2 regions of the Paenibacillus sp. AR247 genome follow, and region 1 is predicted to be linked to the other one. Evidence: a T-box and tRNA genes for the amino acid it is inferred to sense, from the RefSeq annotation. Region 1 holds a T-box; the other holds one or more tRNA genes.

Evidence for each region. A T-box is a leader RNA that pairs with one kind of tRNA and senses whether it is charged. The one in region 1 lies ahead of leuS (leucine--tRNA ligase), so its partner is inferred to be a tRNA-Leu.
Region 2: it encodes a tRNA-Leu, which carries the amino acid that the T-box ahead of leuS (leucine--tRNA ligase) is inferred to sense. The anticodon was not compared.

Annotation. Positions count from the first base shown of each region.
Region 1 covers NZ_PCZT01000012.1:138,896-144,965, reverse strand. Annotated here, with positions in the region: partial or broken gene leuS (leucine--tRNA ligase) at 1-1,300, opposite strand, end outside; T-box leader at 1,411-1,646, opposite strand; gene CPT76_RS21970 (helix-turn-helix domain-containing protein) at 1,825-4,125, shown strand; gene CPT76_RS21965 (AraC family transcriptional regulator) at 4,220-5,143, shown strand; gene CPT76_RS21960 (phosphotransferase enzyme family protein) at 5,316-6,070, shown strand, end outside.
Region 2 covers NZ_PCZT01000025.1:249,915-255,984, forward strand. Annotated here, with positions in the region: partial or broken gene CPT76_RS34030 (HAD-IC family P-type ATPase) at 1-463, opposite strand, end outside; gene kdpA (potassium-transporting ATPase subunit KdpA) at 480-2,159, opposite strand; gene kdpF (K(+)-transporting ATPase subunit F) at 2,229-2,306, opposite strand; gene CPT76_RS34045 (hypothetical protein) at 2,448-2,837, opposite strand; cyclic di-AMP (ydaO/yuaA leader) riboswitch at 2,975-3,147, opposite strand; cyclic di-AMP (ydaO/yuaA leader) riboswitch at 3,269-3,479, opposite strand; gene CPT76_RS34050 (glutathione peroxidase) at 3,790-4,284, shown strand; tRNA gene CPT76_RS34055 (tRNA-Leu) at 4,357-4,439, opposite strand; gene CPT76_RS34060 (urease accessory protein UreF) at 4,691-5,350, shown strand; gene CPT76_RS34065 (helix-turn-helix domain-containing protein) at 5,440-5,796, opposite strand; gene CPT76_RS34070 (PAS domain-containing protein) at 6,045-6,070, shown strand, end outside.

The DNA of each region.
Region 1 (6,070 bases):
CGCCCCAATAGCGCTGGCGGCTGAACAGCCAGTCACGCAGGCGGTAGGTTACCTTGCCCTGGCCTTTGCCGTTCTCCTCAAGCCACGCGATCATTGCAGCGATGGCTTCTTCGGTGTGCAGTCCGTTCAGCGGGCCCGAGTTCACATGCTCTCCGTCCCCGGTATAAGCTTCCTCCTGCACGTTTCCGCCTTTGACCACTTCGACGATGTTCAGGCCGAATTTCTTGGCGAATTCCCAGTCGCGGGAATCATGCCCCGGCACCGCCATAATGGCTCCGGTTCCGTAACCTGCCAGCACGTAATCCGCAATCCAGATCGGGAGCTTCTCGCCGCTCACCGGATTGACGGCATAGGCTCCGGTAAACACACCGGTTTTGTCTTTGGCCAAATCGGTGCGCTCCAGATCGCTCTTGCGGGCTGCCTGCTCCTGGTAGGCCTTCACCGCATCCTTCTGTTCAGGCGTCGTAATGCGCTCTACCAGCTCCTGTTCGGGAGCGAGCACGCAATAAGTAGCGCCAAACAGCGTGTCGGGACGGGTCGTAAATACCGTCAGCTTGGCGTCATGCCCTTCGATTTCGAACTGCACTTCAGCGCCCTTCGATCTTCCGATCCAGTTGCGCTGCATATCCTTCAGGCTTTCGCTCCAATCCAGGTCATCCAGATCTTCCAGCAGCCGGTCGGCATACTCGGTAATCTTCAGAATCCATTGGCGCATCGGCTTGCGGACGACCGGATGGCCGCCGCGCTCGCTCTTCCCGTCGATGACTTCCTCGTTGGCCAGTACGGTCCCGAGGGCTTCACACCAGTTCACAGGCACTTCGGCAACATAGGCAAGGCCGCGTTTGTACAGCTGGATGAAAATCCACTGCGTCCATTTATAATATTCCGGATCGGTCGTGCTGATCTCGCGGTCCCAGTCATAAGAGAAGCCGAGCGACTTGATCTGACGCCGGAACGTGTTAATGTTCTTGATCGTGATTTCCCGAGGGTGCTCGCCCTTATCCATCGCATGCTGCTCCGCCGGCAGGCCGAATGCGTCCCAACCCATCGGATGCAGCACGTTATAGCCCTTCATCCGCTTGAAGCGGGAAACGATGTCCGTCGCCGTGTACCCTTCCGGGTGGCCGACATGAAGCCCCGCTCCGGACGGGTAAGGAAACATATCCAGCGCGTAAAATTTCGGCTTTTCAGGATCCTCTGTCGTCTTGAATGTGTGATGCTCATCCCAATACTTCTGCCATTTCGGTTCAATCACCTTGTGCTGGTAGCCCTGGCCTTGAACCTGCTCTTGGTTACTCATGCTCATTTGCCTCCTAAAGTGCGCCCGCTGCCCGCCCGTTATTCCGGGACGGCACGGCGCTCGTCTTTCATGTTTGCAACAAAAAAACCTCTCATCCATAGCGTATCATCGCTAGGGACGAGAGGTTTGATTCCCGTGGTACCACCCTAGTTAGCGGAGGACATGCTTTATCCCCGCTCCCTTTGCACCCTTAACGCGGGTGAATCGATGATTCTTGACGCGTTCTGAACGCGCTTCACATCATAGCTCAAAGGCGAGTTCATCCCAAATCGTCAACCGGCTTGCACCCCCCGCCGGCTCTCTGTATGACATCCCTGGAACTAATACCCCTTATCATCGCTTCATTTGCAGTTTTTCATGGTTGAAACATTGAAACATATTATATATAAAAAAATCCATCGAGTCAACGTATCCAGCCTGGCGGACAAGCCCTGCTTTTCCCTCCAAAAAACCCGCCAGCCGGAATTATTCCATGTCCGGTAGGGAATTTTTTGTTATGATTGAACCAAAGGGAGGCGGAAAGTTTGAAGCGTAACCTCAGAAGGTACTTGAAATCGAAGCTGTTTTTGAAATATATATGGTCTTATCTGTTTATTTTGCTGCTTCCTCTCGTTTTTGTAACCGTCTTCATCTACCAAAGCGCCGCGGGCAACCTCCGGGAGGAAATCGAGCAAAGCCATCTGAACCAGCTGACGCAGGCGGAAAGCATCGTCGACGGCCGTATGAAGGAGCTCGGCGACATCGCCTCAAGGATCGCCTACGACGACCGCCTGATCTCTTACCGGGTCCATGATCCGTTCTATTCCCGGGAGGCGATCGACGCTCTGGATCAATTTAAGTCAACCAGCTCCATCATCGGAGATGTATTTTTATATTTTCATCATGACGACCGGATTTACTCCTCGCAGGGGCTTAGCAGCTTGGACGTGTTCAGCGAGAAGTACATATTCCAGAATTGGTCCAAAGACAGCCTGATGGGCGATTTAAACGACGTGTCCTTTCCCACAATGCGTCCGGCGGACCGGGTGATCCGGGGCACTTACAGGCAGCAGTCGCTGCTTGCCTACCTGGTGCCGATTACGCCGAACAGCCCGAATCCCCACGCAACGGTCATGTATTTGATCGATGAGTCGGAGCTCACGGGTCTGATCGATTCCATTCTGGGCAGCTACAAGGGGCTGGCGTACATTTTTGACAACCACGGACAGGTGCTGGCCGCCAACAATCACGGTGAAACGATCAACGGCCTGGACACGGGACATCTGTTTTCCCTCGATCCGGGCATTCACAGCGTGGAGCTGGGCGGAAAAGCGCATTCCGTCGTTTCCACCAAATCGGACATGAACGGCTGGACGTATGTGACGCTGATGCCAAGCGATCAGTTTTTCAGCAGCGTGCTGCACATCCGCAGCTTTATCATCATGCTGTTCAGCATCGTGGTGCTGGCAGGCATCGGCATCGCCCTGCTTCTGGCCCGCAGACAATATCACCCGATTTCGGCCCTAGTCGATTTCGCCAATTCGAAGTCCAGAAACGACCGGGGAACGGGAGATGCGCTCCTTCCGGTCAATGAACTGGAGCATATCCGCTCCGCGCTGCAGGAATATAGCTCCCGTGCCGACCTTCAGGAACCGTACGCCCGGAACCATCTTCTGCTGAGACTGCTCCAGCAGGGAGAAGACCGGGAGCTCGAGCCGGATCTGCTGGAAGCCTTTAATATCCGGTTTGACCGTTCGCAGTTTTTTGTCATCGCCTTGGAACGAGGCGAGCTTGCTGACCATTCCCAGGATTACCAGGATTGGCAGACGCTCGCTTCCCTCCTTGCCGAAGTGGACATCCCCGGGCTCCGGGCATCCGCTTACAGCGTGGAGCTCCCGCGCCGTGACCAGATGGCCCTCATCGTCTGCTTTGACCCGCACCCGGCGATGGAGAGCTTCATCCATATGAGCCGGATCGTCGATGCCGTCCGCAGCAATATCCTGGAGGCGTTCGACTTTAACCCCATCATGGGCGTCGGCACCGGATATTCACAGGCGGGGCAGCTCAATCAGTCTTTTATCGAAGCCTGCTCGGCGCTGGAATTCCATACTCCGTCGGAGAAAGGCGGTATTACGTTCTTTGAAAAACTGGCGCCGGCGAGCGAGGAAGCCTTCTGGATTCCGAAAAACGTGCTGCTGAAGCTGTCCCAAAGCTTGAAACAGGGCAGCCATGACGTCTCTGCCCACATGATCGGCGAAGCGATGACGAGCCTAAAAGAGGGCAGCCCGTCACCGCTGCTCTCCCGCTGCATCTGCTTTGACATTCTCAATACGATGCTGAAGACCGCCTCGGAGCTTGGCATCCACCATATTACGCAGGAGATTCCGACCAGCAGCGCTTTTCAGTCCCTGGATGAATTCGAGGGGCAGCTCAGGAAGCTGGCCTCCTATATTTGCACGCAGGTGCAGCAGGAGACCAAGCATAAGGAGAGCTCGCTGAAGGACCAGATGCTCGGCTATATTGACCAGCACTTTATGGATCACAGCCTGAGCCTGGAGAGCCTGGCGGATCTGTTTGAAATTTCTCCATCGCATTTCAGCCGGACGTTTAAGGAAAATGTGGGGCTGAACTTTACCCAGTACATCTGGCAGAAAAGGATGGAGGAGGTCAAGCGGCTGCTCGTGACGACCCAGGAACCGCTCAAGGAAATCATCGGCCGGGTCGGGTATGCCGACACCCCGAATTTTATCCGCAAGTTTAAAAAGGAAACCGGCTACACGCCGGGACAATTCCGCAAGCTGAACCATCCGGACGGCGTGTTGCTCGGCGAAATGCTTCAGGACTGACCACGAACAGCTGATTTGTTCAGCTGTTCGTTTTTTCTTTTAGGAACTGCAGCGTATGTGGTAAGGCAAGACGGAAAACCTGATATTTCTGTGCATGGAATGCAAGGCTTCATTTTCGGTACTCCATATAATTAATGTTGAAGGGATGATCTGTATGGATTGGCTGAAACGCATGAATCATGCGTTGGAATACATCGAAACGCATCTGTCGGAAGAGATCAACTATGACCAAGTGGCCGGAACGGCCTGCTGCTCGGCTTACCATTTTCAACGCATGTTTTCGTTCATCACAAACGTTTCGCTGTCCGAGTATATTCGGCGCAGACGGCTTACCCTTGCCGCATTTGAACTGCAATCCGGTGGTGTAAAGGTGATCGATATTGCACTGAAGTATGGTTACGAATCACCCGAGGCATTTTCCAGGGCGTTCAAAAAAATGCACGGTGTCATGCCAAAGGCTGCGCGCGACAACGGTGTGTCGCTTAAGGCTTATCCTCGGTTATCCTTTCACATTTCGATTCGCGGAGATGTCGAGATGAACTACAGAATGGAAGGAAAACCTGCCTTTGAAATGTTCGGCGTTTCGACTGTGATCCATGCCGACGGCGAGAATCCGTTTATCGAAATACCCGCGTTTTGGCAAAAGTGTATTTCCGATGGAACGGTCAAACGAATCCGCGCTGCCGCAGGTTTAGGCGAACACGGCCAGCTCCATGCGGTTTTATACAACAAGCAAGGAGAACAACTTTCGTACATGATCGGTTACTTTTTACCCCAAAGCGGCTTGCCTGAAGGATTTGAAAAGCTTCAAATCCCCCCTCAGTCTTATGCGATTTTTTCAACCGGAATCAATCCGAGTGGACAGAATGACATTCATGGATTGTGGAGGCGGATCTGGGGCGAGTGGTTTCCAAGCTCTCATTACGAAGCGGCAAACGGTCCCGAATTTGAAATGACTTACGATCTCGGTAACAACATGTACGAAATGGAGGTTTGGATTCCTGTCATTAAGCTGTAGTTCAGCTCTAGAGCGAGTATCATATCAATCCCCCGGTGTTAGGGGCTATTTCCTTTAGAAGGTGTGAATCGAATGGATCTTGCAATCATCGCGCAGCATGCGTTTGCTCAGTACGATATAAATGCTGTATCCGTGTCGCCCGTAGCACAAAGCGGTGCCGCGGTTTTCAAAATTGAAGATCATCATGGGCTGCTGTACAGCCTGCGTGTTCACAAATCTAAAAATCAGTACGCTTGAAACCATGTGGACGCGCCGGGATGTACTGGAATCTGAGCTGGTATGGTTGGATGCGCTTAATCGTGATACCCATCTCACCCTCCCTGTGCCAAAACGTAATCGGCTGGGTTCTTATGTTACACAAGTGGACGATATAAGTTGTACGATGCTCCGTTGGGTGGAAGGCGAGCAAAAACAGTACTTTACCAGCGATCAGGAATTGAAGTCCACCGCTGAAATGACGGCAGCTTTGCATCAGCATGCCAGTATGTGGCAGCCCCCTTCGTCTTTTATCCGTCCAACGGTTCATCGTGAACGCATACAGAACGCTCTGGACCTGCTCAAGCAGCAGGTGCGGGAAGGGTTATTAGATGCACATGATGTTCAGATTCTTGAAGCCGCCGGGGAAAAAGCGATGGCTTTGCTGGACACACTCCCTAAAAACAAGTTGACTTGGGGTGTATTGCACGGAGATATCGTTCCTCCCAATATCGTGTTTGCAGATGGGGCTGCCCATCCCATTGACTTTGGCGCATGCGGATTCGGTCCTTTTCTCACTGACCTGGCCATCACATGTACCTTTATTCATCCCACTGCCAGACAACAGTACATCGATTGGTACGGAGAGCACTTTCCGCTGCCCAATGAGTATGTGGCCCAAATCGAAGCATTATTTATTTCGCTAGTACTAATCGGGATGAGGAACGCTCT
Region 2 (6,070 bases), on a different contig from region 1:
TAATCGCCGATTCGTCAACCGATGCCAGCCCTTCGATGACTTCCCCGTCACCCGGGATCATCTCGCCTTGGGAGATGATGACGACATCGCCTTTGCGCAGCTCGGCTGAGCTGACGACCTTGATCTCGCCGCCAACGATTTTGTTCGCCGTTGTGTCTTTTTTGCTCTTCTTGAGCGTATCGGCCTGGGCCTTGCCCCGGCCTTCCGCCAGCGCCTCCGCGAAATTCGCGAACAGGACGGTGAAGAGCAATATCAGAAACACGGTCAGATTAAACCCTATCCGTCCCCCGGTATGAAAATAAGAGGGAAAAAGAACCATCAGCAGCACCACGAAGGTGCCGACCTCCACAACGAACATGACCGGATTTTTCATCATTACGGCCGGGTTCAGTTTCATAAAGCTGTCTTTCAGCGCCTGTTTGGCAATGCCGCCAGACAGCATGCTTTTGCGTTGTCCGCTCATGACTTGCTCCACCTCTTTAGTTAAGTGTTAAAAATTCGGCGACCGGCCCCAAAACGAGAACCGGAAGGAACGTCAGCGCCCCGATCAGCAGCACGGTTCCGGTCAAAATGCCGGCGAACAGCTTGTTGTCGGTCCGGAAGGTGCCCTGAGTCTCGGCGACCTTCTGCTTCACCGCCAGCGAACCTGCAACGGCGAGCAGCGCGATAATCGAAATATATCGCCCGAGGAGCATCACCAGACCGGTGCTGACGTTCCAGAATACGGTATTGTCCGCCAATCCCTCGAACCCGGAGCCGTTATTCGCCGCCGAGGAGGTGAACTCATAGAGCGACTGGCTCAAGCTGTGATACGAAGGATTGGAGAAGGTGTCGGTTCCCAGGTGCGTCATAAACGAAATCGCCGTCGGCGCAAGAATAATGAAGGGATGCATCAGAATCGCCACCGCGATCAGCTTCATCTCCCGGGCTTCGATCTTCCGCCCCAGAAATTCCGGCGTCCGGCCAACCATCAGGCCGCAGATAAATACGCCAAGGATCGCATACATGATCATATTGACGAAACCGACCCCCTTGCCGCCGAACACGACGTTCAGCATCATTTCGGCCAGAGGCGCAAGTCCCCCCAGAGGCGTCAGCGTATCATGCATGTTGTTGACCGACCCCGTCGTTGCGGCGGTGGTGACCGTCGTGAACAACGCGGACTGCGCGATACCAAAGCGCACCTCCTTGCCTTCCATGCTGCCGGCCGAGCTGTTGATTCCCAATTGGTTGATCAGCGGGTTGCCGGCTTTTTCCGCGAAATACGTCAGGCACAGGAACGCTACGAACAGCGTCATCATGACGCTGAAAATCATCCAGCCCTGCTTCTTGTTCCGGGCGAACCGTCCGAACGTGTAAGGCAGCGACGCTGAAATCGTCCACATGCTGAGAATTTCGATCACGTTGGTCAGCGGGCTCGGGTTCTCGAACGGATGGGCCGAGTTGACGCCGAAGAAACCTCCCCCGTTCGTTCCGAGGTGCTTGATCGATTCCAGCGAGGCTACAGGACCCAGCGGAATCTGCTGCACGCCGCCTCCCAGCGTTTGCACGGCCCGCATCGGCTCCAGCGTCTGCGGCACTTTGAGCCCGACCAGCACCAGGGTCACGATGAGGGCGAGCGGCACGAACAGGCGGACATGCGCCTTGATAAAGTCCTCGAAGAAGTTCCCGAGCCCCTCACCCCTGCGGGTGATGCCGCGCATAAAAGCAATCGCGATAGCCAGGCCCGAGGCTGCCGAGGTAAACATCATCATCGTGATGACGATCATTTGGCCAAAATAAGACATGCCGCTCTCTCCACTGTAATGCTGGAGGTTCGTGTTCGTCATAAAGCTGATGACCGTGTTGAAGGACAGGCTCGCCTCCATATTGCCGATGCCGCTCGGGTTGCCCGGCAGGGCGCCCATCGTTCGGAGCAATATATAGCTGATCGCTACCAGAAAGATATTTGTTGCGATCATGCTGAGGGCGTACTTTTTCCAATTCATGCTGCCCAGCTGCTTCAGCCCGATGATCCGGTATAGAACTCTTTCCACGCCGCCAAAGATCCGGTCCGTCCGATTCGGTTCATTGGAGAACATATGATATACGTAAGTGCCTACCGGCTTCACGAGCAGCAGGAGCACAAAAATCACGATACAAATTTGCAAAATATCCAAGGTTGGCTTCCCCCTCTTACGAGCATGTTCTGCTTTGGCCCCTTGAGGCTTACAGATTTAAAATACCGGTCAAAATTTTTCCGGATGGATCAAGGCGTAAACCAAATAGATAAAGACAAGCACGGCGAATGCTCCAACGACAATCATTGGTCTTTGCCCCCTTCTTCCACCACTCGGCCGCACCAATGAAGAAATAACAAGAACACGCCATAAGTGGCAGCGAGTGCAAGTATCATATATACATCCATCATCGTTTCCGGTCTCTCCTTTACATGGTTAGAATCATCTTTATTTTAGTAAAAATCCGACTTCGCCGTTTAAGGTATAAATGATGTGATCTGCACCAAGCCCCCGGTAAATGCCGGGTGAGCTGCCCCTCTGCGTAATGACATATACCGGTTCCGACGTCCAGGGACGGCAGATTTGCAAATAGCGGCAGGTCAGGTTGAGGCTGCTTTCAAACAGAAAGATTTTGCCGACCTCTATTTCGGGAACCACCCAATCCTCCGCGTGATTCGTATTCAGCCGGATGATCCGCTGCACCCCCATTTTTCTCAAGAGGCGTTCCTCCCGGGCACTGTTGGTCAGAACGGCAAAGGGCCTCTTCCAATACATCAGCAGCTTGATAAAATTGCGTCCCGCCTCGTTCGGCGCGGTCACAATGACGACGTTGTCCATTTCAAAGGCTCCTCCTGTGCGGCAGCCGCGAATACGCAAAAGAAGCCGCAGGGAAAGAAGGACCTTTCCCGCGGCTTCTTGAATGTGGACGAATATAAATAGGATCGTCCTATATTCAACATGCGCACGACAAGTGCTGCCTCTCCCGTTACGCTGACGAGGTTAGCTGTCGGATTCGGGCGTGAGAGTCGCCCTACCTTCCGGTACTTATCGTACCGGAAAGATTCACCCCGGCGGCTTCCGTTCCAGGCGGCCGCTGTGGTTCCCCCGCTCCCGGCCGTTTCCGGCCGAAATTAAGCGTTATTGATAAGTGTATTTGATTGTGATGAATGCTCTCTTTTGTTCCAGTAAGCTAAAAAAGGGTAAAAAAACACAGAGGCCAGCTGATCCCCCTGTGATCCGAAGGTTTATTCGGGTCGCAAGTTTCATCATTCCTCTCTCAAACGGCGCTTACGAGGTTAGCTGACGGATTCGAGCGGTGAGAGTCGCTCTACCCGGCCGGATCCATGGCATCCGTAGCCGGGATTCACCCCTGCGGCTGGCTGCAGCCCCCCGACTCTCACACCGGTTCGCTGCTCCATGGCACGCGTTTGGTTCCCCCGATTTCCGCGCTTTTTTGCGGAAACTCAGCGATTAGTAATGGAAACTGTATTGAATACGCTCTGAATCATACACCCGCTCCTTCCAAGCTGTAAAGGCAGTCTAAAAATCATGAACCGCGAATTTTGGAACATTCAGGACCTTATTAGCGCTTACATTTTGGCTTTTTGACTTCTACCTCTTCCATGCTCCCGATTTGGCGCATTTATGAAAACCAGGTCATTCAGGGACACTGGCTCGCAGGAATATCCGCATTGACATTACAGTTCAATCGTTTAAAATTAAATTGTGCGCTTGGTAAATGCTTCGGCTGGATGATGATTCATAGCAGCACAAAAGGAGGAGGATGGCAGTGAGCGTCTACGATTTTCAAGTGAACACGCTGCGCGGCAAAGAGGTATCGTTAAAGGAATATGAAGGTGACGTGCTGCTGATCGTGAACACGGCCAGCAAATGCGGATTTACGCCGCAGTTTCGCGGGCTGCAGGAGCTGTACGACGAGTTCCGCGACCATCATTTTCAAATTCTCGGTTTTCCGAGCAACCAGTTTGCCAATCAGGAGCCAGGTACCAGCGAGGAGATCGGCGAATTCTGCCAGATGAATTACGGGGTCACGTTCCCGATGTTTGAGAAGATCGACGTCAAGGGCAGCAACGCCCATCCACTGTTTCAATACCTGACCAGGGAAGCGCCAGGTGTGCTCGGATCAAAAGCGGTCAAGTGGAACTTTACCAAGTTCCTGGTCGATTCCAAGGGCAGGGTCATCAAGCGTTACGCGCCCAAAACGACACCCGACAAAATCGAAAACGACATCCGCAAGCTGCTTGCATCCGGAAAAAGCGAATAGTGACACAACATGCCACAAAGCAAAAAAGCTTCCCTGGATTTCTCCAAGGAAGCTTCTTTCTGTGTTCATAGATGCGGTAGAGAGGACTCGAACCTCCACGGGCGTACGCCCACTACCCCCTCAAGATAGCGTGTCTGCCATTCCACCACTACCGCATATCCAAAGTTCATTTAGCGAACTTTTTATTATACACAAAATCATCCGAATTGTAAAGGGAAATGAATTAGAACATCATTTGTGTAATATTATATAACATTAAAACCACCTAATACAGTGAATAAGTCGCTCTAACATTGACAAATCATTATATTTATGTAATATTAACTTACAAATAATAGTGTTCGATGATTCCAATCTGCAATTCACGTCATATTTATTGTCATAAGATAATCTGGAGGTGACCGTGTTGAACGACAAAAGCACCAAACTGCTCGATTACGTGCAAACGCTGGATAACGACTTGTCGGTTGGAGGCTTCAGCCATGTGTTTGACCTCCAAACCCGAATTGCAGAAGGGCGCATCCAGAGCCAGGAAGAGCTGGAAGGGTTCATCCTTCATCCGATGACGAATCGCTTGGTCCGCCAAGACGGCGCGGCCATTCTGGCGATTTACGCAGCTGCCGACCAACGGGATATCCGTCAGATCGCCCGAATTGACCGGTACATCCTCGGAAGAATCGCTGCACATGAAAATGATGAAGCGGTGCGCCAACGGGGCAGAAGACTTTTGAAACTGGCCCAGGCTCTGTACCCCTGGCTCAATCTGAAGGTTCTTGACGAACTCGCGCAGAAGGAGCTGTCTCCCGTCTGCCTGGCCACGGCGCATGCCTATGTCAACTATCAGCTCGGGTCCAGCCGCGACCACACCGTTTATGGCTATATGCAATCTGCGGTCTGCACATGCATCCAGCTCGCTGCCCGCTCGCTAAGCATTCCGCCTCACGACGCCAAAGCGTTGGCCGGCAAATGGACGGCTGAAATGGAGCGCGCATGGACAGCGGAGAAAGACTCCCTGCCCACAGACCTTGTCAACATCCAGGAGAACGACTCCCATATCGCCTCGTGAACCCTTTACCAACACCACAAAGGCACTCCGCTCTGCCCTGCCGCAGCGAAGTGCCTTTTCTGTTCCCATGTATGTACTTGACCTTCATCTTACTGATCGCGGGACTGGTTCTTCCGGTATTCCACAAACTTGATGTACTCCTTGATAAACTCCTTCTCGTGATCGGATAGCGGCATTTCATTTAACTGCCTTCCGTTTTCCCACAAATAAGGATCCTGCTGCTCTTTCACCATATACGGCCCCGGTTCCTTACCCAGAATCAGCCAGTCAAGGCTGACGCCGAAAAAGCTCGAAATTTCGATCAATTTATTGGTGCTCGGGGTGGACTTCCCCCTTTTCCAATCTCCGAAATTCCCCGTGCTGATATTAAGCTGCTCGCAAAACGACTTTTTGGTCATCCCCTTCTGCTTAATCAATGCCTCAATACGTCCGTAAATGGATTGCATAAAAAACCGCCTTCCAGTCATGTCGCAAAAAAACGACGCATTTAAGTAATTTTTATGCTTGCAATATGACGCAAAAACGTGTATAGTATTCTTTATATTAGGAATTTCCATACCTATGGCTCTTATTGTATCATTAGTCCCTTTTCTAATCCAACCGCCCTGCAATCATTCACTTCATATCTGACCTTACCTTTCCAACGCGATTCGGGCCCGCTTATGACCAATACCAAGACAGGGAGCGACCGCTTTTGCACACACTCGACATTTCTTATCA